Regions from separate parts of the Streptomyces sp. NPDC051567 genome, predicted to be linked through region 1. Evidence: riboswitches for the same ligand, from Rfam matches in the RefSeq annotation. Region 1 holds a riboswitch; the other holds the start of a gene.
What was found. A riboswitch is a leader RNA that binds a small molecule or an ion and turns the genes downstream of it on or off. The one in region 1 is predicted to bind glycine.
Positions count from the first base shown of each region.

Region 2: linked by a shared signal. The riboswitch ahead of gcvP (aminomethyl-transferring glycine dehydrogenase) and the one ahead of gcvT (glycine cleavage system aminomethyltransferase GcvT) in region 1 are both predicted to bind glycine.

Region 1 covers NZ_JBITDK010000013.1:77,358-91,994, forward strand. Annotated here, with positions in the region: gene ACIA5F_RS16820 (trimeric intracellular cation channel family protein) at 1-175, opposite strand, end outside; gene ACIA5F_RS16825 (ABC transporter ATP-binding protein) at 1,148-2,251, opposite strand; gene ACIA5F_RS16830 (ABC transporter ATP-binding protein) at 2,248-3,408, opposite strand; gene ACIA5F_RS16835 (ABC transporter permease) at 3,405-4,403, opposite strand; gene ACIA5F_RS16840 (ABC transporter substrate-binding protein) at 4,550-6,328, opposite strand; gene ACIA5F_RS16845 (ABC transporter permease) at 6,440-7,435, opposite strand; gene ACIA5F_RS16850 (enhanced serine sensitivity protein SseB C-terminal domain-containing protein) at 7,884-8,624, opposite strand; gene ACIA5F_RS16855 (enhanced serine sensitivity protein SseB) at 8,803-9,537, opposite strand; gene ACIA5F_RS16860 (AAA family ATPase) at 9,582-10,256, opposite strand; glycine riboswitch at 10,441-10,544, shown strand; gene gcvT (glycine cleavage system aminomethyltransferase GcvT) at 10,742-11,857, shown strand; gene gcvH (glycine cleavage system protein GcvH) at 12,015-12,398, shown strand; gene glyA (serine hydroxymethyltransferase) at 12,416-13,672, shown strand; gene ACIA5F_RS16880 (L-serine ammonia-lyase) at 14,212-14,637, shown strand, end outside.
Region 2 covers NZ_JBITDK010000010.1:6,504-21,140, reverse strand. Annotated here, with positions in the region: gene ACIA5F_RS13910 (pyridoxamine 5'-phosphate oxidase family protein) at 1-286, shown strand, start outside; partial or broken gene ACIA5F_RS13905 (hypothetical protein) at 268-477, opposite strand; gene ACIA5F_RS13900 (EamA family transporter) at 497-1,453, opposite strand; gene ACIA5F_RS13895 (PhzF family phenazine biosynthesis protein) at 1,741-2,562, shown strand; gene ACIA5F_RS13890 (CPBP family intramembrane glutamic endopeptidase) at 2,623-3,444, opposite strand; gene ACIA5F_RS13885 (glutamate-cysteine ligase family protein) at 3,536-5,047, opposite strand; gene ACIA5F_RS13880 (hypothetical protein) at 5,540-6,145, shown strand; gene ACIA5F_RS13875 (DUF5999 family protein) at 6,408-6,614, shown strand; gene gcvP (aminomethyl-transferring glycine dehydrogenase) at 6,785-9,670, opposite strand; glycine riboswitch at 9,893-9,991, opposite strand; gene ACIA5F_RS13865 (PRC-barrel domain-containing protein) at 10,115-10,507, shown strand; gene ACIA5F_RS13860 (DNA polymerase IV) at 10,560-12,071, opposite strand; gene ACIA5F_RS13855 (MerR family transcriptional regulator) at 12,379-13,029, opposite strand; gene ACIA5F_RS13850 (bifunctional nuclease family protein) at 13,219-13,692, opposite strand; gene ACIA5F_RS13845 (MerR family transcriptional regulator) at 13,757-14,530, opposite strand; gene ACIA5F_RS13840 (FHA domain-containing protein) at 14,574-14,637, opposite strand, start outside.

The DNA of each region.
Region 1 (14,637 bases):
TGACCAGGTCGCGGAAGAGGCCGCCGCCGAGGGCGGTGACCAGGGCGAGGACGGCGATGCCGAAGACGTCGAAGTTCTTGCGTACGGCGAGCAGGGCGCCCGCGGTGGCGAAGACGAAGATGCCCGCGAGGTCCAGGGCGTGCTGGACTCCGGGCGGGAAGAGATCGTGGAGCACCGCCCCATTGTGCCGGTCGCCCGGCGGCGGGCCCCACCCACCGGGCCGCCCCCTGCCCCCGGACCCCGGCGACGGCCGAACCCCGCCGGGGCGCGCCGGGCCGGACCACCGGCCCGGCACGGCACGGGGCAAGGCCGGGCCGCGCGACCAGCCCACCCCACCCCCGGCTGCGCCGGGACCCGCACCTGGGCGGGTGGGTTCGACCGGCCTGGGCCGGGGCGGGAAGCCCGGCGGGCCGGAAGACCCAACGGGCCCGGCCCGGCGGCCAGGGCCGGACCCACCACCCGGCACGCCCCGGCCGGGCACGGCTCCGCCCCGGACAGCCGGGCCGTCCGGGGCGGATGGATCTGGGGCGGGCGGCCCCGGCACAGACGTGCGGGAAACCCGGCGCCCCAGGGCCGGTCGGACCGGAGCCGGTCCGGAAGACAGCGGCGACAGCCGGGCCCGGCCCAGCCTGGACCGCCCGGCCCGGCAGCCCGGCGAGCCCGGGGCCCGGCCCACGCAGGACAGGGGCTCCGACGACGACCGGGCCGAGCCTGAGCAGGGCGGGGAGGGGAGGGGAGGGGAGGGGAGGGGAGGGGAGGGGAGGGGAGGGGCAGACCGGCGAGGCACCGGCCGAGGCCGGGCCGAACGGCCCAGGCCAGGCAGCCCCGGCCCTGCGGGCCCGGGGTACTACGGCCGGGACACCGGCCCACGCGGGGCCGGGGCGGGAAGCCCAGCGGGCCCGGCCCCGCGGGCCGGAAAGCCCCGGCGACCCGGGGCCCGCACCTGGGCGGTGGGCCCGGCCCCGCGGGCCGGAAGGCGGCGGCGGTAGCGGCGGCGGTAGCGGTAGCGGTAGCAGCCGAGAACCGGCCCCGGCCCCACCCCACCGGCCCCGGCCGCCCCACCGGGGGCCCCGCCTCTCCCGGCAGGCCGCCCCGCCGGAGCCACGGCCGGTGGGCCGGGCCCCCTCCCGGCGGGCCGCTCCGGCTGCTACTCCGGGAGAGCGGTCACCGCGTTCGCCGCGCCGGGGAGGGGCGGGTCGTTCGGGGACTGGTCGGGGGCGTTCTCCGGGTGGTGGCAGGCGACCTGGTGGCCCGGTTTCAGGGACAGGAGCGGCGGCTCCTGGACCGTGCAGACCTGCGTCGCCTTCCAGCACCGCGTGTGGAAGCGGCACCCGCTCGGCGGGGAGATCGGCGAGGGCACGTCGCCCTTGAGCAGGATGCGCCCGCTCTTCGCACCGCGCCGGCGCGGGTCCGGCACGGGCACGGCCGACATCAGCGCGGTGGTGTACGGGTGCATCGGCGCCCCGTACAGCGACTTCCGGTCGGCCAGCTCGACGATCTTGCCGAGGTACATCACCGCGATGCGGTCCGACACGTGCCGGATGACCGACAGGTCGTGCGCGATGATCACGTACGTGAGGCCGAGCTCCTGCTGGAGGTCGTCCAGCAGGTTGACCACCTGGGCCTGGATGGAGACGTCCAGCGCCGACACCGGCTCGTCCGCGATCACCAGCTTCGGCTTGAGCGCCAGCGCCCGCGCGATGCCGATGCGCTGGCGCTGGCCGCCCGAGAACTCGTGCGGGTAGCGGTTGTAGTGCTCGGGGTTGAGGCCGACCAGCGACAGCAGCCGCTGGACCTCCGCCTTGAGCCCGCCCTCCGGGGTGACCTTCTGGAGCTTGAACGGGGCGCTCACGATGGTGCCCACCGTGTGCCTGGGGTTCAGCGAGCCGTACGGGTCCTGGAAGATCATCTGCACGTCGCGGCGGAGCGGGCGCATGCCCGCCACACCCAGGTGCGTGATGTCCTTGCCCTCGAACTCGATCGTCCCACTGCTCGGTTCGAGCAGCCGGGTGATCAGCCGGCCCATGGTGGACTTGCCGCAGCCGGACTCGCCGACGATGCCGAGGGTCTCACCGCGCCGGACGTCGAAGTCGATGCCGTCGACGGCCTTGACCGCGCCGGCCCGGCGCCGCAGCAGCCCCTTGTGGATCGGGAAGTGCTTGGTCAGGCCGGTGACCTTGAGCAGCGGCTCCGGCGAGGAGGTGGCCTGGCCGGGCAGGGCGGCCGTATCCGTCTTGTGCGTGTCGCTCACAGCTTCGGCGCAATCTCTTCGGTCCAGATCCGGGTCCGCTCCTCCTGCGACATGTGGCAGGCGGACCAGTGGCGGCTGCCGCCGGTCCCCGTGCCGTGCGCCTCCGCGCCGTGTGCCTCCGCGCCGTCCGCCTCCGTGAGTTCGGGCCGCACCGTGCGGGTCACGTTGTCCTTGGGCACGTCGGCGTACGGGCAGCGCGGGTGGAAGGCGCAGCCGCTGGGGATGTTGATGAGGCTGGGCGGGGAGCCCTTGACCGGGATGAGGCGCTCGGTCTGGTCGCGGTCGATGCGGGGCATCGAGCCCAGCAGGCCCCAGGTGTAGGGGTGGCGGGGCTCGTAGAAGACCTTCTCGGCGGTGCCCCGCTCCACGCACCGGCCGCCGTACATCACGAGGAGTTCGTCGGCCATCTCGGCGACCACGCCGAGGTCGTGCGTGATCATGATGACGGCGGAGCCGAACTCCTTCTGCAGGTCCCGGATCAGGTCGAGGATCTGGGCCTGGACGGTGACGTCCAGCGCGGTCGTCGGCTCGTCCGCGATGAGCAGTTCGGGGTTGTTGACCAGCGCCATCGCGATCATCGCGCGCTGGCGCATGCCGCCGGAGAACTCGTGCGGGTAGCTGTCGAAGCGCTTGTGCGGCTCGGGGATGCCGACCCGGTCGAGGAGTTCGACGGCCCGCTTGCGGGCGGCCTTCTTGTCGGCCTTGTTGTGGACCCGGTACGCCTCGGAGATCTGCTTGCCGACGGTGAAGTAGGGGTGCATCGCGGAGAGCGGGTCCTGGAAGATCATCGCGATCTCCCGGCCGCGCAGCTTGCGCACCTCGTCCTCGTCCGCGGTGAGCAGTTCCCTTCCGGCCAGCCAGATCTCGCCGGAGATCCGGGCCTTGCGGCGGCCGTACTGGCCGACCCGGTGCAGGCCCATGATGCCGAGCGAGGTGACCGACTTTCCGGAGCCGGACTCGCCCACGATGCCGAGGGTCTTGCCCTTCTCCAGGGTGAAGCTGAGCCCGTCGACCGACTTGACCAGGCCGTCCTCGGTCGGGAAGTGCACCTTGAGGTCACGGACCTCCAGGAAGGCGGTGGCGGGGACCTTCCCGCCGGCGGGCTGGTTCAGGGCGCCCGCCGGGCCGGCTCCGCCGGACTTGGTCAGGTCGGTCATGACAGCCTCACTCGGGGGTCGATCACCGCGTACAGGAGGTCCACGACGAGGTTCGCCGCGACGACGAAGAAGGCGGCGATCAAGGTGATGCCCAGGATGACCGGCAGGTCGTGGTCACTGATCGCGCGCACCGCGTTGTAGCCGAGGCCGTGCAGCGAGAAGGTGTACTCGGTGAGCACCGCGCCGCCCATCAGGGCGCCGAGGTCCAGACCGAGGACGGTCAGGATCGGCGTCATGGTCGAGCGCATGGCGTGCTTGCCGATGACGACGGGTTCCGTCAGCCCCTTGGCGCGCGCGGTGCGGATGTAGTCCTCGCTGAGGACTTCGAGCATCGTCGCGCGGGTGAGGCGGGCGTACATCGCCGCGTAGAGGAAGGCGAGCGAGACCCACGGCAGGATCATGCCGTTGAACCACTTGCCCGGATCGTCGGCGAAGGAGGCCTCGGGGCGCCCGAACCAGCCGAGCTGGTCCGAGAAGAGGGCGATGAAGAGCATGCCCGTGAAGTAGATCGGCAGGGAGACGCCGGCGAGGGCGATGCCCATCGCCGAACGGTCCAGGGCCGTACCGCGCTTGAGTGCGGAGATGACGCCGGTGGCGACACCGCCGATCACCCAGAGCACGACGGCGCCCGCCGCGAGCGAGAGGGTGACCGGGAGCCAGTCCAGCAGCAGCGGCCACACCTCCTGCTCGGTCTTGAAGGAGTAGCCGAAGCAGGGCGCGGCGCATTGCGTGACGTCGGAGCCGTTGGCGTACGTACGACCCGCCACCAGCCCGACGACGAACTTGCCGAACTGGACGAGGACCGGGTCGTCGAGACCCATCTTCTGCCGGATGCCCTCGATGGCGGCGGGGTCGGACTGCTTCCCGACGAAGTAGAGCGCCGGGTCCGCCCCGATCATCTTGGGGAAGAGGAAGAAGATTCCGAAGGTCACCAGCGAGATGACCAACAGCATGACGATGACGGCGAAGACCCGTCGGATGAGATATGCAAGCACTGCGCTCGGCCTGGCCGCGGCCCGGGGGCGCCCCCTTCTGGAGCGCGCCCCCGGACCGAAACCGCGGCCATCACCTGCCCTTCGTGCCTAGCGGGTGTGGCACTGGAACACTGGAACGGAGAAAGAGGACCGGGTGGGACGGGTGGCTACTTGACGACGCCGAGCGAGGCGTAGTCGTACCGGCCGTTGTAGGCGTCGGAGGTGTAGGCGTTCGTCAGCCGGTCGCTGCGCCAGGTGATCGTCTTGTCGAAGACGAAGGGCAGGTAGACCGCGGACTCGGAGACCTTCTGGTTCATCTGCTTGTAGATGTCGCCGGCCTTGGCCGGGTCGGTCTCCGCGATGGCGTCGTCGAAGAGCTTGTTGATCGCCGGGTCGTTCAGCTCGGAGAAGTTGTTGTTACCGCTCTGGAGGATGAAGCGGCCGTCGACCAGCGGCTGGGAGAAGCCCTGTCCGGTCGGGAAGTCGGCGCCCCAGCCCATGATGATGATGCCGTAGCCCTTCTCCTTGACGACCTTCGGCGACCCTATGATGCCGGAGGTCTGGGCTCCGTCGAACTGGTCGACCTGGGCCTCGATGCCGACCTGCTGCAGGGCGTTCTGCAGGGAGACCGCCGTGGCGACCTCGACGGGCTTGTTGTTGCGGACCGCGATGGTGGTCTTGAAGCCGCCGGGCTTGCCACAGGCCGCCAGGTGCTCCTTGGCCTTCGCGATGTTCGCCTTGCCGTCGTCCTTCAGCGCGCCGTACGGGTCGTAGGCGCCGTCGGCGCCCTTGATGCCCAGCGGGAGCATGTTGGGGGCGATGTCGCCACCGGCCTGCGGGCCGCCGCGGGCGGTCTGGAGGGACTTCTTGTCGGCCGCGTAGATGACGGCCTTGCGGCAGTCGACGTTGTCGAACGGGGCGACCGTCTGCGGGAAGACCGCGTACCGGATGAAGCCGGTCTGGCCGTTGTCCAGGTTGCCCTTGTGGTCGCGCAGCGCGGTGGCGCGGGCCGCCTGGCCGATGCCGGTCGCGTTGATGTCGAGGTCGAACTCGCCGTTCATCAGGCGCTTGTCCATGTCGTCCGCGTTCGCCATGAACGTGACCGAGATGGAGTCCGGGAGCGCCTTGCGGATGGTGTCCGACTCGGGCTTGTACTTCTCGTTGCGCGAGAGCTTCATGCCCTTGTTGGGCTCGTACGAGTCGATCTTGTACGGGCCGTTGGAGAAGGGCTTGAGGCCGTACTTGGCCGCGGTGTCCTTGTCCTGCTTGACCGGGCTCGCGGCCGGCATGGCCAGCATCTGCTCGAAGTCGCCGTTGGGCTTGGGCAGCTTGAAGACGATGGTCTTCGCGTCCGGGGTCTCGATCGCCTTGAGGCCGAGCTTGTCCGGGGCGGTGTCCTTGTAGGGGCCGGGGTACTCGCTCTTCGGGTCGAGGACCTGCATCAGGTAGACCGGCCCGCCGGAGATGACGTCCTGGGCCCAGGTGCGCTCGATGCCGTACTTGACCTCCTGGGCGGTGACGGGGGTGCCGTCCTCCCAGGTCACGTTGTCCTTCAGGGTGTACTTGTACGTGGTGCCGCCGTCGCTGATCTCGGCCTTGGCGGTGGCCAGGTCGGGGACCAGCTCGGTGCTCTGCTCACCGGGGGCCGCCTTGAAGCTGACCAGCTGGCGCGCGTAGTAGCGGGAGAAGTCCCACATGAAGCCGTAGTAACCGCGCTGCGGGTCCCACGAGTCGGCGTCCTGGGTACCGACGAACTTGAGCTCGCCGCCCTTCTTGTCCGACGCGTTGGCGATCTTGCCGATGCCGGCGTTGAAGCCCGCCGCGGCGCCGGCCTTGTCGACCGGCTTCTCGGCGCCGCCGCCACAGGCGGTCGCCGTCAGCATGGCCGCGAGCACGACGGCGGTGCCGGCGGCGAGCCTGCGCTTCGACATGCGATGGGTAGTCACGATGCTCGCAACCCTCCGTTGTAGGTCCGTTGTAGGTCCGATGTGGTCCGGCTCCCGGAGCCGGGCGACCGGGGCGCCCGGCGGGTGGCCGGAACCCCTGCGGCCGGCCGGCTAGCGGGAGCCCTTCGGGTCGAGGGCGTCCCGGACGCCGTCGCCGAAGAGGTTGAAGGCCAGCACGGTGATGAAGATCGCCACGCCGGGGAAGATCATGAAGAGCGGGTCGTCCTGGTAGGTCCGCACGGCCGTGGAGAGGGTCTCTCCCCAGGAGGGCGTGGGCGGCTTGACGCCGACGCCGAGGAAGCTCAGGGCGGCCTCGGTCAGCACGTTGGTGGGGATCATCAGCGTGGAGTAGACGGTGATGGGCGCCACCAGGTTCGGGAGCAGCTCGCGGAAGAGGATGTAGGTCCGGCCCGCGCCCAGGCTGCGCGCCGCCTCGACGTACTCGCGCTCGCGCAGGGACAGGGTCTGTCCGCGGACGATCCGGCCGATGTACGGCCAGCCGAAGAAGCCGATGACCAGCACCAGCACGGCGATCCGCAGGCCCGATCCCTCGAAGCCCCAGAGTTTGCCGGGGACGACGGAGATCAGCGCGATGATGAAGAGCAGCTGCGGGAAGGCGAGGAGCAGGTCCATGACGCGGCTGATGGCCGCGTCGACCCAGCCGCCGAAGTAGCCCGCGACGATGCCGAGGGCGGTGCCGAGGGCGACCGCCACGAAGGCGGAGAGGAAGGCCACGAGCAGCGAGATGCGCGCACCGTAGACGATCCGGCTGAAGACGTCGCGGCCGTTGACCGGCTCGACGCCCAGCAGGAACTCCCCGCTCATCCCGCCCCACTTGCCGGCCGGCAGCCCGAGCAGCGGGTCCAGCATCTCCTCGTGCAGCTCCTCCGGCGGGTGGCCGAACGCCTTGACGATCAGCGGCGCGAAGATCGCGACGAGGATCAGCAGGAGCACGACGACACCACCGGCCAGCGCGACCTTGTCGCGCTTGAGCCGGGACCAGGCGATCTTCCAGGGTGAGCGCCCCTCGATCGCCTTCTGCGGGGGTGCGGGGGCGGCCACGGCCTCGGGCTCGGCCGCGCCGGTGTCGTGCAGTGGTGCCGTCATCGTGGTGGGGACCCCTCTCGGCCGACGGTGGCCGGCCCGTGCCCGCCGCTTCGGCGGCTTGGTTCTGTCGGCGTCGCTGTTGGTGCGGTGGGGGCGAACACGCCTGAAGTGCAGGTGAAGAGCTGGCGTTCGCGGGATGGACCGGTCTTCGGTGGGGGGAGTCTTCAACGGCCTCCCGAGCACCCGCCAGACCTGCCGGTGATGTGATGCGCAACCGTGATCTGCGCCGACGCCTTCCGTTATCCGAACCGGGTGATCTGGTGAGCGGTGAAACAGTGCTCGTTCCACGCGGAACGGACATCCGGCCCAACTGCCTTTTCCCGCACCCTATTTGGACGGACTCCCCCCGCGCATGCGGAACAGGCCGCGCCGGATGTCCGGTGCGGCCTGCGGGACGGTCTGCGGGGGAGCTGCGGCGGGTGGGGCCGCCGGGGCGGCGCGGGGCCGTTCAGTACGACGGGGCCTGGCCCTCGCGGTCGTAGAAGGGGCGGGTCTGGGTGCGCAGCCACATGGCCACCGGGTCGTGCTCGTCGGCCAGCGCGACCGTGCAGACCGGGACGCCCTCGGGGACGGCGCCGACCGACTGCCGCATCATCTCCCGTACGGACTCCAGCGCGGGCGCGGAGGCGTCGTACAGGTCGAGTCCCACCGCGAGGTACGGGGAGCCCAGCGAGGGCTGGACCCAGGCGCGGCGCAGCGAGCGGACGGCCGGGGTGCGGTGCGCGTACTGGGTCAGCAGTCCGTAGAACTGCGGGAGTTCGACGGCGGGTTCGCAGAGCCGCAGCGGGCCGGCCGGCATCCGGTCCAGGCCCGTGGCGATCCGGCGCAGGTCGGCCCAGGGCACGCCGAGGCCGCCGCCCCGCGCGTGCGGGTTGAGCCACAGGCCCCAGCGGTCCGGGTAGAGGGCGCGGGCGACGTCCCGGCCGGTGACCACCTCGTAGCCCCGGTTCCAGCCGCTGGCGTCCAGTTCCCGGGGCGAGGTGACGCAGGGCGCGTAGCCGAGGTTCTCGACCTCCATGCCGGCGTACTGGGCGTCCGGGGAGCCCTGCCGGCCCTGCCAGAGCAGCATCCACAGCCGGCCACCGGCCAGCGCGTGCAGGAGCGCCTCGTAGCTCTCGTAGCGCCCGGGAGCCACCTGGCGCAGCATGTGCTCGACCTGCCCGGCCTCGGCCGTGCCTGACGCACTCACCCGGTACTCCTCCTCGTCCGCCCGTCGTCCACCCGCACCTGGGCGCGGGAGCCCTACCAGCTTAAGCGGCGCCGGTGCCGTGACCGGAAAGGTTTGCCGGTGGGCCCGCGGCGTCCGGTGCGGCGCCCCGCCGGGTTGCCGGGCGGCGCGGGCCGGTGAACCTTTCCGGTCACGGCGCTTACGACAGGTAGAAGGGGGGTACGCGCTCGCGCATCCAGTCGGTGACCGGGTCCTGGACGGCGTCCAGGAGGATCAGCTGGACCGGCCAGGGCGGTGTCACGCGGGCCAGCGCGCGGCCGAGGGCGTCCATCGGGCCGGTGGTGCCCACGGGCACCCACGCCGCGAGCCGGACGCCGACGTACAGCTCGGGTTCCCCGCCCTCGACGCCGGCCAGGCAGCGGTGGGCCGAGGCGACCTCGCCGAGGCCGCGGAACTCCTCGGTGGCGGCGGCCAGGAACTCCACCGGGTCGTCCTGCCAGTCGGGCTCGTAGAGGCGGACCCGGCCGCCGGTGGCCGGCCCGTCGAGCGGGGTGGACCCGGCGCGGCACAGTGCGGCGACGGCGGGCGGGGGGAGCGGGACGCCGACGGCGCCGCCGGGGTTCAGCGCGATGCCGAGCTGTGGGGGCAGCCCGCGGGCGAACTCGTCCGAGGGGGCCACCGCGAAGTCCGTGCCGGGTCCCACGCAGGCGAGGAACTGGGCCTCGGAGGTGTAGACCGGGACGTAGACGGCCCCGCCGATCTCCATCGTGGGCAGGGTCAGGGAGGTCCGGTCGGGCCCGCCGCCCTCGGGCAGGGGCACCCACACCCGGCTGCGCCCGAGCACCTCCAGGATCCGCCCCCCGGCATCCGGCCGCCCGACCACCGCCCCGAGTACCTGTTCCAGCTCATTGCCCGGCCAGCCGCCGCCCTGCATCCCTGCCGCCTTCCCCGTATCCCGCGCCACGTGTCGCCCCGAGGTTAGTGGAAGACGATCCGGGCGACCCGCGAGGCCGAGGCGCGGTCGAGCAGGACCGCCGAGGCGCAGCCCGCCGGCGGCCGGCCCGCCTCCGCCTCGCGCAGCAGCCGTCCCACCGCCCCCTGGTGCCGGGCGAAGGCGTACGCCGACACGCGGCGGCCCCGGGCGGCCTGCCCGGCCAGCGCCTCCTCGGCGCCGCTGTCCAGGAGGAGCAGGTGCAGCGCCCGGCCCCGGCGCCGCGCGGCCCCGGCGAGCAGGCCCCGTACCCAGCTCTGGGTCCCGCAGTCGTGGACGACCGCCGAGGCGCCGGAGCGCAGCGTCCGCCACAGCCCCCAGTAGTGCGCGGCGCGGACCAGCGGGCGGTACACGGCGTAGGGCAGGGCGGCCGGCATCCGGCGCTCCCAGCGTTCGCGGGCGTCCTGGGAGTCGATGCCGCCGCCCGGGGCGGCGCGTTTGATCAGGGTGCTCTTGCCGCCGCCGGGCAGGCCGGAGACCACGACGATGTCCCCCGCCGCGAAGCCGAGCCACCGCGGGCCGTGCGCTCCGGGGCCGCGCAGGTCGCGGACGCGGGCGCCGCGCTCGGCGGTCTCCCGTTCCCGGGCGGGCAGGCCCCGCTGGGCCGGAACCCCGTCCACCGTCCCCGTCGTCGCCAGCACTCGGAATCTCCGCACAGTGATCGTCTCCCCCCGGTACCGGGCCGCAAGGACCCCCTGCCCACTGAGTGTAAAGAGACGGTAATCCGGCGGGGCCGGTTCCGGCCGGACGCGCGCGGGGCTCGTGCGATCTTCCGGCCCGCACGCCCGCCCGCCACCGGGGCGTGCAATGATGTGCGCCATCTGGACCAACTGCATACCGGCCGCTTGAATCCGCGCGGGAGAGTCCCGGCACGCCGCAAGGCCGTGCACGGGCGCCGAAGGAGCAAGTACCTCCCTTGAATCTCTCAGGCCCCGTACCGCGTGGATGAGGCAGATCTGAAAAGCGAGCCGCGTCCTTCGTCCGTGAGGCGCGCTCCACCCAAGGTGCAAGTCGGGAATTCCGGGCGGGATCGAAAGATCGCGAGTCCCGGAGGAACTCCCGGCGAACCTCTCAGGTTCCGATGACAGATGGGGAGGAACGTCCTCGTCATGTCATGTCGATGCCCTGGGACCCGGGAGCCACACCCATGAGCACTGCCCCCCGTCTGACCGCCCTCGATGCGCTGCACCGTTCCCTCGGTGCGACCATGACCGATTTCGCGGGCTGGGACATGCCCCTGCGGTACGGCAGCGAGCGCGACGAGCACAACGCCGTCCGTACCCGGGCCGGTCTCTTCGACCTGTCCCACATGGGCGAGATCACCCTGACCGGCCCGGAGGCCGTCAAGGCCCTGGACCACGCGCTGGTCGGCAACATCTCGACCGTCGGCGTCGGCCGGGCCCGCTACACGCACATCTGCCAGGAGGACGGCGGGATCGTCGACGACCTGATCGTCTACCGCCTGGCCGAGACCGAGTTCATGGTGGTCGCCAACGCCTCCAACGCCCAGGTGGTCCTGGACGCCCTGACCGTGCGCGCCGCCGGCTTCGACGCCGTGGTCCGTGACGACCGCGACGCGTACGCGCTCCTCGCGGTGCAGGGCCCCGAGTCCCCCGGCATCCTCGCCTCGCTGACCGACGCCGACCTGGACGGGCTCAAGTACTACGCGGGCCTGCCGGGCACGGTGGCCGGGGTGCCGGCGCTGATCGCGCGTACGGGGTACACGGGCGAGGACGGCTTCGAGCTGTTCGTGGCGCCCGAGCACGCCGTGGAGCTGTGGCAGGCGCTGATGAAGGCGGGCGAGGGCGTGGGCCTGGTCCCGGCCGGGCTCTCCTGCCGCGACACCCTGCGCCTGGAGGCGGGCATGCCGCTGTACGGGCACGAGCTGACCACCTCGCTGACCCCGTTCGACGCGGGTCTGGGCCGGGTCGTGAAGTTCGAGAAGGAGGGCGACTTCGTGGGCCGCGCCGCCCTGGAGGCCGCCGCCGAGCGCGCCGCCGCCGCGCCGCCGCGCAAGCTGGTCGGCCTGATCGCCGAGGGCCGCCGCGTCCCGCGCGCCGGGTTCCCGGTCGTCGCGGACGGCGTGGTCGTCGGCGAGGTCACCTCCGGCGCCCCGTCCCCGACGCTCGGCAGGCCGATCGCGATGGCGTACGTGGACGCGGCGCACGCCGCGCCCGGCACCTCCGGCGTCGGTGTCGACATCCGCGGTACGCATGAGCCGTACGAGGTCGTGGCCCTGCCGTTCTACAAGCGGCAGAAGTAGTACCCCGCGCCCGGCCCCGCCGTCAGGGCGGCCGGACCGGCGTCCCCGCGGCGCCGTCCCGGCCGTCCGCGCGGCGGCGCCCGGGTGTGTCGCGCCACCGTCTCAGCACCCGAGACCACATTCGTATCCACTCCCCCGCATCCAGGAGAATCAGGTCATGAGCAACCCCCAGCAGCTGCGTTACAGCAAGGAGCACGAGTGGCTGTCGGTCGCCGAGGACGGCGTCTCGACGGTCGGCATCACGGAGTTCGCGGCCAACGCGCTCGGTGACGTCGTCTACGCCCAGCTCCCCGAGGTGGGCGACACCGTGACCGCGGGCGAGACCTGCGGCGAGCTGGAGTCGACCAAGTCGGTCAGCGACCTGTACTCCCCCGTCACCGGTGAGGTCGTCGAGGCCAACCAGGACGTCGTGGACGACCCCGCTCTCGTGAACACCGCGCCGTTCGCGGGTGGCTGGCTGTTCAAGGTGCGCGTCTCGGAGGAGCCGGCCGACCTGCTCTCCGCCGAGGAGTACGCCGCGCTGACCCACTCCGACAACTGACACCCCAGGGGATCTTGATGTCCGTGCTGAACACCCCGCTCCACGAGCTCGACCCCGACGTCGCCGCCGCCGTCGACGCCGAGCTCGTACGCCAGCAGTCGACCCTGGAAATGATCGCGTCGGAGAACTTCGCTCCGGTCGCCGTCATGGAGGCCCAGGGCTCGGTCCTGACCAACAAGTACGCCGAGGGCTACCCGGGCCGCCGCTACTACGGTGGCTGCGAGCACGTGGACGTGGTCGAGCAGATCGCGATCGACCGCGTCAAGGCGCTGTTCGGCGCCGAGGCCGCGAACGTCCAGCCGCACTCGGGCGCGCAGGCCAACGCCGCCGCGATGTTCGCGCTGCTGAAGCCGGGCGACACGATCATGGGCCTGAACCTGGCCCACGGCGGTCACCTGACCCACGGCATGAAGATCAACTTCTCCGGCAAGCTCTACAACGTGGTCCCGTACCACGTGGACGGGACCGGCCAGGTCGACATGGCCGAGGTCGAGCGCCTGGCCAAGGAGTCCAAGCCGCAGCTGATCGTCGCCGGCTGGTCCGCCTACCCGCGCCAGCTCGACTTCGCCGCCTTCCGCCGGATCGCGGACGAGGTCGGCGCGTACCTGATGGTCGACATGGCGCACTTCGCCGGTCTGGTCGCGGCCGGGCTGCACCCGAACCCGGTGCCGCACGCCCACGTCGTCACCACCACCACGCACAAGACCCTCGGCGGTCCGCGCGGTGGCGTGATCCTGTCGACGCAGGAGCTGGCCAAGAAGATCAACTCGGCGGTCTTCCCGGGCCAGCAGGGCGGCCCGCTGGAGCACGTGATCGCGGCCAAGGCCGTCTCCTTCAAGATCGCGGCATCGGAGGACTTCAAGGAGCGCCAGGTGCGCACCCTGGAGGGCGCGAAGATCATCGCCGAGCGCCTGATCCAGCCGGACGTCACCGAGGTGGGCGTCTCCGTCCTCTCCGGCGGCACGGACGTGCACCTGGTCCTGGTCGACCTGCGCGACTCCGAGCTGGACGGCCAGCAGGCCGAGGACCGCCTCCACGGGATCGGCATCACGGTCAACCGGAACGCGATCCCGAACGACCCGCGCCCCCCGATGGTCACCTCGGGCCTGCGGATCGGCACGCCGGCGCTGGCCACCCGCGGCTTCGGCGCCGAGGACTTCACCGAGGTCGCGGAGATCATCGCGTCCGCGCTGAAGCCCGCCTTCGACGCCGCCGACCTGACGGCGCGCGTCTCGGCCCTCGCCGCGAAGTTCCCGCTGTACCCGACGCTCTGACCGTAGCGCCGCTCCCGGGCCGGGCCGTTCCCGGTCCGGCCCGGGAGCGGCGGCCGGAGGGCCCGGTCCTGTCCGCGAGGAGGGACCGGGCCCTTCGCGTGACCGGGGCTTCCCGCGGCCGGGGCCGCAGGGTGCCCCGGGGCCCGTCGGCGGACGACCGCCGTCCGACGTCCGACGTCCGATGTCCGCCGTCCTCCCGGCCGGAACGGGTCCGGCCAGGCCAGGGTCCGGCTGCCGTACGGCAGCCCGTACGGCAGCCCGTACGGCAGCCGTCAGGACCCGGCCGGACCTGGCCGGACCTGGCCGAGCCGGTCCGGTCGCCGGTACCGGGCGGCCCCGCGCCGCCATAGAAGCCCCAGGAACCCCAGGGGCCTCGTCCGCCCGCCCCTCCTCCGGGGCCACAGCCCCGCTCCGGCGCCGTCCCGTACGGGCTCGCGCCCGGCTCCTTCCTCACGGGTTAGTCTCGCCTGTCGGACAAAAACCGAACAATCGACCTATCCTGCCCCGTCCACCCCACGAGCAGACAAGGGAGTCCGCCAGTGGCCATCTCCGTCTTCGACCTCTTCTCCATCGGCATCGGCCCGTCCTCCTCCCACACGGTCGGTCCGATGCGCGCGGCACGGATGTTCGTGACCCGGCTGAAGAAGGACGGCGTCCTCGCACAGACCGCGTCCGTACGGGCCGAACTCTTCGGCTCGCTCGGCGCGACCGGCCACGGCCACGGCACCCCCAAGGCGGTGCTGCTGGGCCTGGAGGGCCACTCCCCGCGCACGGTCGACGTGGAGACCGCCGACGCCGAGGTCGAGCGCATCCGCCGGACGGGCCGGCTGCGGCTGCTGGGCACCGAGATAGGCGAGGGCCACGAGATCGCCTTCGACGAGCCGAACCAGCTGATCCTGCACCGCCGCCGCTCCCTGCCGTACCACGCCAACGGCATGACCCTCTTCGCCTACGACACGGCGGGC
Region 2 (14,637 bases), on a different contig from region 1:
GTGCCGTACGGCCCTGAACGCCCTGGTCGACCACGTCGTGCCCGGCCGCTCCGCCGACTCCCGGCCCGCCGACGCCCGGGAACTCGCCGCCACGGCGGTGATCCGGCTGGACCTGACCGAGGTCTGCGCGAAGCTCCGCACCGGCGGGCCGAACGACGACCCCGAGGACCTGGACCTGCCCTACTGGTCGGGCGTGGTCCCGGTCGCACCGGCGTACGGGACCCCCGTGCCCGCCGCGGACCTGGCCCCCGGGACCGCGGTACCGGACTACCTCGCCGCGCTCTGAGCCCCGGCGGCGGACCGCACCACCGGTCCGCCCGCCGGGCGGCGGGCCTCCGCCACGATCAGCGCCCCCACCGCCGTCAGCAACAGGGCGGCGCCCAGCACCACGGCGCCCGTCAGCCCCTTCCCGAGCAGCAGGACGGCGACCACCGCCGCGCTCACCGGCTCGATCAGCATGATCACGGAGACGGTCGCGTCAACCGGCGGTGGCCGGTCAGGCGTTCGCCGTCTCCCGGGCCGGTCCGGGCGGGTCCACGGCGGCCGGCGGGGCCGGGCGGGCGGACTGCGCGATGAAGGCGCCGCCCAGGACCAGGGCTCCCCCGGTGATCTGCCAGCCCGAGAGGTGCTCGCCGAGCAGCACCCAGGCGAGCGCGGTGGCGATGACCGCCTCCAGGCAGGCCACCACGCCCGCCACCTGCGGCGAGAGCCTGCGCACGGAGACCACCCCGGTCAGGTAGGCGAAGACGGTCGCGATCAGCACCACCCAGCCGAGCAGCACCGGCGCGGGCACCGTCGTACCGGCCAGCGCGGCCTCGCCGCCCAGCACCCGCCACTCCATCTCCCAGGGCCGGGCGATCACCGTCATCACCAGGGTGCCGACGAGCATGCCGTACGCGATCACCCCGACCGGGTCCGGCGCGTCGTCCCCGTCGGCGCCCCGGTCCGCGAAGACGAAGTAGAACGCCTGGCAGCAGGCGGCGGCGAGACCGAGCAGCACCCCGAGCGGGTCCAGCGCGATCCCGGACCAAATCTCGACCACGCAGGCGAGTCCCACGACGGCCACCGCGGCCCCGGCGGCGGCGGCCCGGGTCACGGGCTTGCGCTGGACGAAGCGGATCCAGCCGAGCAGCAGCGCCGGGCCCAGGTACTCCAGCAGCAGGGCCACGCCGACCGGAATCCGGGACAGGGAGGCGAAGTAGAAGGCCTGTACGCCCGCGACGGCGACGAGGCCGAACCCCGCGATCAGGGCGGGCCTGCGGCGCAGCAGGCCACGGTGGCGCCAGGCCGGCGGGGAGAGCACGAGCGCCGCCCCGGCCACCCTGAGCCAGACCATGTGGAGCGGGTCCAGACCCGCCTCGATCAGCGGCTTCGCCGCCACACCGGAACCACCGAACGCGAACGCCGAGACCAGGGCGAGCCCCAGTCCGGCAGGTCTCCTTGACGCTTGCATCGGATCATCATGACAGGGACTCGTCAGTACCGTCACGGGTTTTGCACCTGTTGATACGCACCCGAGACCGCACCCTGTCCGGCCCGCGACATCTGACCGGGCGTCAGTACGGAACGCGCGCCCGCCGGGGCCGCGTTCCACCGCACGCGCCCGGCACGAAACCGCACCCGCACGACCGGCATCCGCGCGGCCCGTGACCGGCGACCGGCGACCCTCGCGGACGTCCAAGGCCAGTGACCTCCGATTGGCCTTGGCCGCAGGCCCCGGAGCCGCCCTACGGTCGGGGCATGCGCATCCGAATCGTCGACGCCTTCACCGACCGCCCCTTCCACGGCAACCCCGCCGGAGTCCTGCTCCTCGACGGCGCCTTCCCCCCGGACGCCTGGCTCCAGCGGGTGGCGGCCGAGGTCAACCTCTCCGAGACCGCCTTCGCCCGCCCCCTCCCGCCCGGCGGGGACGCCGACTGGGCTTTGCGCTGGTTCACCCCGGCCGCCGAGGTCGACCTGTGCGGCCACGCCACGCTCGCCACCGCCCACGTCCTGGCGGCGACCGGTCTCGCCACGGGGCTGATCCGCTTCGCCACCCGCTGCGGCGTCCTCACAGCCGAGGCCGCCGGGGACGGCGCGATCACCCTGGACTTCCCGACCTCCGCCCTCGTCCCGGCCGATGTCCCCGCCGAGGTGGGCCGGGCCCTGGGCGGCGTCACGGTCCGCTCGGCGCACGACACCTCGCCCCACCTCGGCGACCTCGTCGTCGAGGTCGCCGACGAGCGGACCGTCCGCGAGCTGGCCCCGGACCACGCCGCCCTGCGCGCCTACGCCGAGCGCGGAGTGATCGTCACCGCCGCCGCCGAGGACCCCTCCCGCGGGTACGACTTCGTCTCCCGGGGCTTCTTCCCGGCCCTCGGCATCGACGAGGACCCGGTCACCGGCAGCGCCCACACCGCGCTCGCCCCGTTCTGGGCCGCGCGCCTGGGCCGCACCGAACTGACCGGCCTCCAGGGCGGCGCGCGCCGGGGGCTGGTCCGCGTCACCCTGGCGGGCGACCGCACCCTGCTGACCGGGGACGCGGTCACGGTCCTGGACGGGGAACTCCTCACCGCCCCTTGACCTCACCCGCCCCCTGACCTCACCCGCCCCTGATCCCGCCCCCCTTGGGCCGGCGGCCCGTCACGGCGTCGGCAGCCAGCCCACCTTGCCCGCGAGCAGCGCGTACCCGACGAAGGCGACGACGTCGAGGAGCGCGTGGGCGACGACCAGCGGTCCCACCCGGCCCCAGCGGCGGTAGGCGAGGACGAAGACGGCGCCCATCACCACGTTGCCGACGAAACCGCCGATGCCCTGGTAGAGGTGGTAGGAGCCGCGCAGCAGCGAGCTGGCCGCCAGCGCGGCCGTCGGTGACCAGCCCAGGCCGTCGAGGCGGCGCAGCAGGTAGCCCAACACGATGACCTCCTCCACCACGGAGTTCTGCACCGCGGAGAGGATGAGCACGGGGAACTTCCACCACACGTCGGGCAGCGCCTCCGGCACCACCGTCAGGTTGAAGCCGGTGGCCCGCGCCACCAGGTAGAAGGCGAGCCCCGCGCTCCCGATCCCGGCCGCGACCAGCACCCCCCGGCCCAGGTCCCCGCCGGGCCGGGTGCGGTCGAAGCCCAGGACCCGCAGCCCCGGCGCGCCCTCGCGGGTCAGCAGGTGCGCCACCAGCAGGACGGGCACGAGCGCGCTCGCGATGCCGAACAGCTGCCACGCCAGGTCCAGCCAGGGCCGGCCGGGGGCGTACGAGCCGTTGAGCGTGGCGGCCTGCTGGCCGAGCCCGCCCGGCTTGGTGAGCGAGCCGATGAAACTGATGAGGGCCGAGACGCCGCTCGCGCCCAGCGACAGCGCCAGGACGAGCAGCGTCTCGGTCCGCAGGAGACCCCGCCGTCCGTCCCCGCACCCTTCCACGACCACCGGTACCGGCTCCGCCCGCACGCCCGACTCCCGTCCCGCCATCCCGTTACGACCACCCCATACTGCCTCGTCGGCGGGGAACGGGAGCACCGCGGGTCGCCGGGGGCGGGTGTGTGCCTTCCCGGTCACGGGCTCAGTCGCCCTCCTCCCCCAGGCCCACGGGCCAGGTGTGCACGGGATCGCCCCGGTGCATCAGTTCGCTGTACCGCCGGGTCGTCGCGGCCAGCGCCGCGTCCCGCTCCAGCCCGGCCGCCAGCGCCCGGTGGTAGGTGTCCACCTGCCAGGTGGCGCCGTTGACCCGGCGACGGCAGCGCTCCTCGACGATGCCGAGGTAGTGGTCCCGGTCCGCGGGCGCGATGCCCCAGGCGTCCAGCCCGGCCGCCGCCATCGGCAGCAGCTCGTCCAGGACCAGCCGTACCGCGGGCACGCTCACGAGCTGGCCGCCCCGCCCCCGGCGCGGCCAGCGCAGCCGCGCGTCGATCCCGTACCGGCAGGCCGCGTCGAAGTTGGCCTCCGCCTCGGCGAACGGCAGCCGGGTCCACACCGGCCGCGCCTCGTCGGCGAGGGTGCGGACGAGCCCGTAGTAGAAGGCGGCGTTGGCGACGACGTCGGCGACGGTGGGCCCGGCCGGCAGCACCCGGTTCTCCACCCTCAGGTGCGGCACCCCGTCCGCGACCCCGTACACCGGCCGGTTCCACCGGTAGACGGTCCCGTTGTGCAGGACCAGTTCCTGCAACCCCGGCACCCCGCCCTCGGCGAGCACCCGCAGCGGTTCCTCCTCGTCGCAGATCGGCAGCAGGGAGGGGAAGTAGCGGACGTTCTCCGCGAAGAGTTCGTACGCCGACTCCACCCACCGCTCCCCGAACCAGGTCCGCGGCCTCACCCCCTGTGCCTGGAGCTCGGGCGGCCGGGTGTCGGTGGCCTGCTGGAAGAGGGGGGGCCGCGACTCCCGCCACAGCTCCCGCCCGAACAGGAACGGCGAGTTCGCGCCGACGGCTATCTGGACGGCGGCCACCGCCTGCGCCGCGTTCCACACGTCGGAGAACCGGGAGGGCGTCACCTGGAGGTGCAGCTGGACGGAGGTGCACGCGGCCTCCGGCACGATCGACCCGGAGGTCCAGGTCAGCCGCTCCACGCCCTCGATGTCGAGGGTGAAGTCCTCGCCGCGCATCATCAGGATCTGCTCGTTCAGCAGCGAGTAGCGGTCCACCGCCGAAAGGTTGGCGGCCACCAGGTCGGCGCGGGAGATGGTCGGCAGAATTCCGATCATCACCACCCCGGCGTCCACCTCGACGGCCTGCCGGTGGGCATAGCCGAGCCCGGCGCTGAGTTCCTCCGCGAGCTGGTCGAACACCCGGCCGCCGAGCCGGTGCGGAAGGACGTTCACCTCCAGGTTGAACATGCCGAGTTCGGTCTGGAAATCCGTACTCGCTATCCGCTCCAGAACCTGTGCGTTCACCATTCTCGGCAGTCCGTCGGGCCCCGCGAGATTCAACTCGATCTCCAGCCCCATCATGTTCTTCGGGCGATCGAACCTCTTCTCTGCCAGAAGTCGCTCCAATCCCTCCAGACACTCGTGAAGCTTTTTCCGGTACCGCTGCCGATCGGACAGGTCGAATCCGCCCGCCACGACCTTCTCCCCCATCGAAGCGTCCCTTCTCCAGTGGCCTGGCCCGGGACACCCCGGCGCGCGTCACGGTCGATGATGCCCCGGCAGGGTGATCCATAACGCCCCCCGGTGCGCGAGTGGCGAGGAGCGCGCGCCGGTTTGGCCGAAGGGCGCTTCGGCACATTCACCTGGCAAGTCGGCTCACGCAAAATCAGCTCAGACTTTGCCAGTTGCGGATAACAGACGCTTTCCAGCCGAGCCATCGTCCGGTAACCTTCGAGGTCAGCGCGGTATGCCTGCGCGCAATCGGCACGAATGCCACGGCAGCGGGACCGGTAAACGTCTTGTCGTCAATAGGCGGGACGGCTAGCCGAAACACTGCGTGAACACATGTCGTATAAACTCCGCAAACGAGGCAGAGAGTTGGCGCGCGACCATTGCCCCCCAGCCCTCGTCCGGCCCCAGAATGCGACAGCGCCGTCGTACCTGCCCCGATCCACAGGTCTCCCAAGTGAGAGGCGACCCACCATGCCGCTGCATGTCCCTCCGGCTCCCGCGCCCGCTCTGCGCAGCGTCCTTCAGGCACTCGGCTCCCCCACCGCCGTCCATGAGGCGCACACTCCGGCCCTGCGCGCGCTCCAGGGCCCGGCGACCGCGGAACTCCCCCTTCCGGTACATGTTCTGGACCGGGTGCGTGCCAGTGGCAGGCCGCCGCGCACCCGGCTGACCGGCTGGCGGTTCCTGATCCGTGGCGACGACCGCTTCGTCGCCGCCGCCGACACCCGGCTGACGCCGGACGGCTGGGTCTTCTCCCACTTCTTCGAGGGCCCCTACGTCGCCGCGACCGAACGCGCCCTGCGCCAGGCGGAGTCGCTCGGCCGGCGCTACCAGCCCCGGCTGCTGTCCGTACCGGAGCTGTACATGCTGACCCTCTGGCTGCACGGGGCGGTGGGCGCGGACGCCGCCTCCGGGCTGCCGGGCGCCGAGGACCTGCTCGTCCCCCTGGCCCCGGCACCGCCCGGGATCGCCCCGTACCGGCCGCACCTGCTCTCCGAGCTGCTGCCCGTACTGACCCACCGGCTGACCCCTCCGGCACCCCCGGTACCGCCCTCGATGGCCGCGCCCGCCGCCTGACCCGTACGGCCCATTCGGTCTAGCCCGTCCGGGCCACCACCGAACCACCCGAAATGACAGGGGAGTTGGTCTGAACCGCCCGCACGGGTGACGCGTCTTCCCTCCATGAGGACAGCTGCCGGGAAATGCCTGCGAAGCGGCTGTCGTGGGGGAAGACTGAGGCCCACGCGCCCCGCGGGTGCGGGGACGATCCAGGGGGACGGCCATGAACCACGCATCGAGCCGTAGCACGCAGACCACTCCGCAGCGAAAGAGCGCATCCATGTGCCAGCACCAGCCAGCCTGCCCGTCCGCCGACTCCGCCGACCGGGAGGCATCGCACCCTGTCGCCCACCACCCGGAACAGGGCTGGAGCCTGCTGTGCAACGGCGTCCTGCTCTTCGAGGACACCGGGGAGCTGCTGCCGGACGGCCAGATCATCGCCCCGCACCGCCCCCTCGCGTCGGCACACGCGATGAGGGCCGCGTAGGACCTGTCGTCACCGCGCGAGGGGCCGGTCCGGGAGGAGATCTCCCGGACCGGCCCCTCGTTCACGCCGTCCGTCCGCGCACCGCGTTCACACCGGGCGCGACCTCACGCCGGTACGGCCCGGTTCGCGCGCTTCGTACTCGTACTCGTGCTCAGTTCTCGTACTCGTGCTCAGTTCTCGTACTCGTCCAGCGGCGGGCAGGAGCAGACCAGGTTCCGGTCGCCGAACGCGCCGTCGATCCGGCGCACCGGCGGCCAGTACTTCTCGGTGGCCGTCACCCCGGCCGGGAAGACCGCCTCGTCCCGGGTGTACGGGTGGTTCCACTCGCCGCCCAGCGCGGCGGCCGTGTGCGGGGCGTTGGCCAGCGGGTTGTCGTCCACCGGCCACTCACCGCCCGCGACCCGCTCGATCTCGCCGCGGATGGCGATCATCGCGTCGCAGAAACGGTCGATCTCGGCCAGGTTCTCGGACTCCGTCGGCTCGATCATCAGCGTGCCGGCGACCGGGAAGGACATGGTCGGCGCGTGGAAGCCGTAGTCGATCAGACGCTTGGCGATGTCGTCCACGCTGACCCCCGTCGCCTTCGACAGCGGACGCAGGTCGATGATGCACTCGTGCGCGACCAGGTTGCCCGGCCCGGTGTAGAGCACCGGGTAGTGCGGCTCCAGCCGCTTGGCGATGTAGTTGGCGCCGAGCACCGCCACCTGGGTGGCGCGCTTGAGCCCCTCGCCGCCCATGAGCCGCACGTACGACCAGGAGATCGGCAGGATGCCCGCCGAGCCCCAGGGGGCGGCCGAGACCGGGCCGACGCCCGTCGCCGGACCGGCGGACGGCTGGAGCGGGTGGTTCGGCAGGTACGGGGCCAGGTGCGCCCGGACCCCGACCGGGCCGACGCCCGGACCGCCGCCGCCGTGCGGGATACAGAAGGTCTTGTGCAGGTTCAGGTGCGAGACGTCGCCGCCGAAGTGCCCCGGCTTGGCCAGGCCCACCAGGGCGTTGAGGTTGGCGCCGTCCACGTAGACCTGGCCGCCGGCGTCGTGCACCCGGGCGCAGATGTCCGCGACGTGCTCCTCGAACACGCCGTGCGTGGACGGGTAGGTGATCATCAGCACCGCGAGTTCGTCACGGTACTGGTCGATCTTGGCGTGCAGGTCGTCCGCGTCCACCTCGCCGTCGTCGGCCGTCCTGACGACGACGACCTTCATGCCGGCCATCACGGCGCTGGCGGCGTTGGTGCCGTGCGCGGAGGACGGGATGAGGCAGACGGTGCGCCGCGCGTCACCGTTGGCGCGGTGGTAGGCGCGCACGGCCAGCAGTCCGGCCAGCTCGCCCTGGGAACCGGCGTTGGGCTGGAGGGAGACCTTGTCGTAGCCGGTGACCTCGCAGAGACGTTCCTCCAGCTCGGTGATGAGCGTGAGGTACCCCTCGGCCTGCTCCGCCGGGGCGAAGGGGTGCAGCTGGCCGAACTCGGGCCAGGTGACCGGCTCCATCTCGGTGGTCGCGTTGAGCTTCATCGTGCAGGAGCCGAGCGGGATCATGCCCCGGTCCAGCGCGTAGTCCTTGTCCGCGAGCCTGCGCAGGTAGCGCAGCATCGCGGTCTCGCTGCGGTGCTGGTGGAAGACCGGGTGGGTCAGGTAGGTATCCGAGCGCAGCAGGCCCTCGGGGAGCGCGTCGGCCGTGGTCCCGTCGAGCGCCTCGATGCCGGCGGTGACCCCGAAGGCGGCCCAGACGGCCTCGACATCGGCGCGCAGCGTGGTCTCGTCGCAGGAGACCGAGACGTGGTCGGCGTCGGCCCGGAACAGGTTGACCCCCCGCTCCCGGGCCGCGGCGACGACCTCGGCGGCGCGGCCCGGCACGCGGGCGGTGACCGTGTCGAAGAAGGCGCCGTGGACGGTCTCCACCCCGCCGGCCGTCAGACCGGCGGCGAGCAGGGCCGCGTAGCGGTGGGTGCGCCGGGCGATCGTCCGCAGGCCGTCCGGGCCGTGGTAGACGGCGTACATCCCGGCCATGACGGCGAGCAGCACCTGGGCGGTACAGATGTTGCTGGTGGCCTTCTCGCGGCGGATGTGCTGCTCACGGGTCTGCAGGGCCAGCCGGTACGCCTTGTTGCCGTCCGCGTCCACGGAGACGCCGACGAGGCGGCCGGGCAGCGAGCGGGCGTGCTTGGCCTGGACGGCCATGTAGCCGGCGTGCGGTCCGCCGAAGCCCATCGGGACGCCGAACCGCTGGGTGGTGCCCACGGCGATGTCCGCGCCCAGCTCGCCCGGGGAGGTCAGCAGGGTCAGGGCGAGCAGGTCCGCGGAGACGGTGACGACGGCGCCGAGCCCGTGGGCCTGGTCGATGACCGGCTTGATCTCCCGTACCGCGCCGGAGGCGCCCGGGTACTGGAGGAGCACGCCGAAGACGCCGCGCTCGGCGATCTCGGCCGGGATGCCGTCGGACAGGTCGGCGACGACGACCTCGACCCCGACCGGCTCGGCGCGGGTCTCGATCACGGCGACGGTCTGCGGCAGCGCGTCGGCGTCGATCAGGAAGACGCCGCCCTTGACCTTGCCCACCCGCCGGGCCAGCGACATGGCCTCGGCGGCGGCGGTGCCCTCGTCGAGCAGCGAGGCTCCGGAGGTCGGCAGGCCGGTCAGCTCCGCCACGACGGTCTGGAAGTTCAGGAGCGCTTCGAGACGGCCCTGCGAGATCTCGGGCTGGTAGGGCGTGTAGGCCGTGTACCAGGCGGGGTTCTCCATGACGTTGCGCAGGATCACCGGCGGCGTGAAGGTCCCGTAGTAGCCGAGACCGATCATCGAGGAGAGGACCTGGTTGCGGTCGGCGAGCGAGCGGAGCTCGGCGAGGACCTCGGCCTCGGTCCGCGCCCCGGGCAGGTTCAGCGCGCCGGCGGTCTTGATCACATCCGGCACCGCGGCGGCGGTCAGCTCGTCCAGGGAGCCGTAGCCCACCTGGGCGAGCATCTTCGCCTGCGCCTCGGCGTCCGGGCCGATGTGGCGCTGCTCGAAGGGGATGCCTCGCTCCAGCTGGGAGAGCGGAATGCGGTTGGCGGTCATGACGGAGGCCTCCTGGTCGTATGACCTGCGAGGGGCACCACGGCGCGGGCACCCGGACGGCCTCCCCCTCTGTCATCTCAACCTGAGAGTTTCACCGGGCCTCGCGGGGATCTTGCCCAGCGACCGCTGGGAGGTGCCCCCGATGAGATCCGGCTTTCACCGTCGGTGAGGAGCGGAACCGGCGCTGCGCGCCCGGTACCCGCCCCTGCTTTCCAGAGTGGCCTCGTCCGTGCGGTACGTATGCCTGAGAGATTCCGGGGAGGATTTGCTCCTTCGGCGCCTCCGTCGTGCTCACTCGGAGGACTCTCCCGCACAGGGTCGACAGCCGTCACCCAGCCTACCAGCGGCGTTGCCGGGGCCTCCGTCGAGTGGCCCCCTCTCCGGATATGCCTTTCTGTAGTGAATACGGATGAGTTGCGACCAATGCGACCAGTTGGAGGGACCGTGCAGACCGACATCGATCCGCGCAGCCTGATCGGCCGCAAGGCGTTCGACCGCAATGGCACCAAGATCGGAACCGTGGACGAGGTCTACCTGGACGACGCCACCGGGGTCCCGGAATGGGCCGCGGTCCGCACGGGCCTGTTCGGCCGGGACGCCTTCGTCCCGCTGGAGCCGAGCGAGCTGGTGGACGACACCCTGCGGGTGCCCTTCGAACGTGCCCTCATCAAGGACGCCCCGGACTTCGGCGTCGGCCGCCACCTCTCCCCCGAGCAGGAGTTGCAGCTCTACCACCACTACGGCCTGGACGTGACCCCCCCGGCCGAGTTCCAGCGCCCCGAGCCCCCGCCCGGGAAGGACCGGGACTTCGGCCGCCTGGCGGGCGACGAAGGCTGAGCCCCGCCCGGGGTGACGTCCTGCCGCCCCGCGACGGCGTCCGGCCCGGCGGCTACGGGCCCGCCTGCCGCTCCCCCGGCAACGGCAGCGGATCGGTCGGCTCCAGTTCGGGGTCGTCCACCCGGAAGGTCCGCACCCGGCCCGGCTCCGCCCCGGGCCGCTCGAACCGTACGGTCACCCGCCCGACCCCGCTGCCCTGCACCCACCCGGGCCCGTGCACCGCGTGCCGCACATCGCTCCCGGGCACCCAGTGCCGCCCGGGAGCGGGCTCGGCCGCCTCCGGCGCGACACCGGGGCCGGGCAGCGCTCCCGGCCCCGGCCCCGTATCCGTCACCCCGGTGGCCGCACCAGCCCCTTCCGCCCCCTCTGTCTTCTCCACCCCACCGACATCCTCCGGACGCTTGCCTTCGGGCGCCTTCCCGACCGGCTCCCGAGCGGCCCGCTCCCGCTCCCGTTCCCGTTCCTGTTCCTGTTCCTGTTCCCGCTCCTGGGCGGCGGCCTGCGCGAAGAGGTCCTCCTGCGTGTAGTCGGTCAGCCCCGTCACCCCCACCCCCAGCAGCCGCACGCCTCCCGTGGTGTCCACCGCCTCCAGCAGCCGGGCAGCCGCCTCCCGCACCACCGCCGGGTCGTCCGTCGGGCCCCGCAGCGTCTCGGACCGCGTCAGCGTCGAGAAGTCGTACCGCCGCACCTTGAGCACGATCGTGCGCCCCGAGTGACCGGACCCCCGCAGCCGTTCCACACACCGGTCGGCGAGCCTGCGGACCTCCTCACGGATGCGCACCCGGTCGTGCAGGTCCACGTCGAAGGTGTCCTCGACCGACACCGACTTCGCGTCCCGCTCCGCGACCACCGGCCGGTCGTCCAGGCCCAGCGCCATCCGGTACAGCCCGACCCCGTGCGAGCGGCCCACCATCCGGACCAGCTCGTCCTCGCCCGCCTCGGCCAGCTCCCCCACCGTGGTGATCCCGGCCCGCCGCAGGTGCTCCCCGGTGGCCGGCCCCACCCCCGGCAGGGTCCGCACCGGCATCGGCGCCAGCAGCTCCCGCTCCGTCCCCGGCTCGATCAGCAGCAGTCCGTCCGGCTTGGCCGCCTCGGACGCGACCTTGGCCAGCATCTTGGACCCCGCCAGCCCCACCGACCCGCTGAGCCCCGTGGCCGCCCGGATCTCCGCCCGCAGCCGCTCCCCCGTCTCCCGGGCCGCCCCCGCGTCGAAGGCGGCGCCGCCCGCCTCCAGGTCCACGAACGCCTCGTCCAGGCTGAGCGGCTCCACCAGCGGCGACACCTCCCGCAGCAGGGTCATGACCACCTCGCTGACCGCCCGGTAGAGACCGAAGCGCGGGATCAGGCAGGCGCCGTTCGGGCAGAGCCGCCTGGCCTGCGCCATCGGCATCGCCGAATGCACCCCGAACCGCCTGGCCTCGTAGGAGGCGGTCGCGACGACCCCGCGCGGCCCGAGCCCACCGACGATCACGGCTTTCCCGCGCAGGCTCGGCTTCGACGCCTGTTCCACGGAGGCGTAGAAGGCGTCCATGTCCAGATGCAGGATGGTCGGCACGGATCTCACACCTCCGATGCTGCCCTACCCCTCTGACATCCCGACCCCGGCCACACCACCGCCCCCTGCCCCCCTGCCACCCCACCCGCCCCGCCCGGCCTTCGGGCGAGTGAGCCGGAGGGCCCCCTGAGTCAGGCCTCAAGCACCCCGGAGGTAGACCGACACCCCGGGGAAAGAAGGCGAGTGAGCCGAAGGGGCGCGCCTGGGGAACAAGGGCGAGCGCGCGGAGGAAACCCGAGGTACGAGGGTTTCTGAGCACGTACGGCCTGGTGAGTCAGGCTCCGAGCGCCCCGGAGGAGAACCGAGCCCCAAAAAACTAGACAGCCCTGTTCCGGCGGGCGGCCAGTTCGTCGGCCGGGTTGTGTCCCACCAGGGTCTCGCCGGTGTCCACCCGCTCTCCGTGGAGCTGCGACAGCGCGTTCTCCACGTCCCGCCACACCACGCCCACCGCGATCCCGAAGACGCCCTGCCCGCCCTGGAGCAGGCTGACGACCTGGTCGGGCGAGGTGCACTCGTAGACGGTGGCGCCGTCGCTCATGAGTGTCATGCGGTCCAGGTCGCAGAAGCCGCGGTCACGCAGGTGCTGCACGGCGGCGCGGATGTTCTGCAGCGCCACCCCGGTGTCCAGGAACCGCTTGACGATCTTGAGGACGACGACGTCCCGGAAGCTGTACAGGCGCTGCGTGCCCGAGCCGTACGCGGGGCGCACGCTCGGCTCCACCAGCCCGGTCCGCGCCCAGTAGTCGAGCTGCCGGTACGTGATGCCCGCCGCGGCGCAGGCCGTCGGCCCGCGGTAGCCGACCTGTTCGGGTGCGGGCGCGGGCGCCGGGTCGCCACCCACCGCCGTGACCGGCGTGGACTCCGGCTGCCGGCGCGCGGAACCCGCCGCACCGCCGTACAGCGGATACGTTCCACTGTCACCGCGTGCGGGGATGCCCCCGGTCGTACCGTCGCCCGTGATCCTCACGCCGACCCTCCGTCCTCGACCTGCCACCTTGAAGGTAGGCAGTCACCAGGGGTGCGTCAACGATCGCCACACTCGGCATGCCGAGTGATAATCACCCTGAGAGTGGTTTCGCGTGCCCCTTTGCGGGGAAAGGCTACTCGAATGAGGCGGTGGTTCCCCGTGGGTGACGGGGCCGACGCGGCCCGTGCCTCACTGCGGGCCGCCGCCGAAGTCCTCGGGGGAGATCTGGTCGAGGAACTCGCGGAACTTCTCCACCTCGTCTTCCTGCTCGTCGGGAATCGCGATCCCGGCATCGGCCAGCACGCCGTCACTGCCGTAGATCGGCGTCCCCGTCCGCAGGGCCAGCGCTATGGCGTCGGACGGCCTGGCGCTCACCTCGACCCCGCTGGCGAAGACGAGCTCCGCGTAGAAGACGCCCTCCCGCAGGTCCGTGATCCGGACCTCGGTGAGCTCCTCGCCGACCGCCTCCAGCACGTCCTTGAACAGGTCGTGCGTCAGCGGCCGGGCAGGGGCCATCCCCTGCTGCGCGAAGGCGATCGCGGTCGCCTCCCCCGGACCTATCCAGATGGGGAGGTACCGGTCGCCTCCCACTTCACGCAGGAGCACGATCGGCTGGTTCGAGGGCATTTCCACCCGGACACCCACTACGTCGAGCTCGTTCACACAGCAACCCTAGGACCTGCCCGGCAGGTTTGGGTAGTCGGGCCCCTCCCCGGGCTCCCCCAGGTCAGTGCGGCCGGACCCCCAGAGCGGTCTGCACGAGCGCCTCGTGCAGCCGTACGGAGAGCCCCGCCAGCTCCTTCAGGGTGGCCTCGGCATGGGCCCTGGTCTGCGGATTGCGGTGCCGGCGCAGCGGGGCGACGACCTGCTCCACCAGGCCCGCCTCCCGGTCCGCGGCGGCCTTCATGGCCCTCAGGTGTCTCGGTTCCAGACCGAACCGGCCCAAGTCGGCCACGAGCCGGGCCACAGTGACCGCCCCGGCGTCGAACCCGCCGCCGGGAACCTCCGACAGCAGCCCGTAGGACTCCCACTCGGCCAGCTGCGCCTCGTCCACCCCGGCCTCGGCCATCAGAGCGGCCCGGTCCACCCGGGCCGCAGGGGGCCGCTCGCGGCCGACCGCGCCGTAGACGGCAGCAGGGCCCGTCGGGGCGCCGGAGTCCCCGTGCGCCGTCGGGGCGGGGATGCGGATCTGCTCGCCGCGGGCGAGCGCGTCGAGCTGCTCCCGGATGACCTTGAGCGGCAGGTAGTGGTCACGCTGCAGGCGCAGGACGTGCGCCAGCCGCTCGACGTCGCCGGTGCTGAACTTGCGGTATCCGGAAGGTGTGCGCCGGGGCTCGACCAGCCCCTCCGCCTCCAGGAAACGGATCTTCGAGATCGTGACTTCGGGAAACTCGTCACGCAGCACGGTGATCACCGTGCCGATGCTCACCAGCCGCCCGGCCGGTCCGGTGGTACCGGCGGTGCCGTTCTTCGGGGCACCGCCGGTCGGGGTACGCAGCATGAGACCTTTCCTGGGGTCCCCCCGGACGGAGTCCGGGGGAGGGTCAGATGCCCCGCAGGCTCGCGTAGAAGACCAGCCGGTACTTGCCGATCTGCACCTCGTCGCCG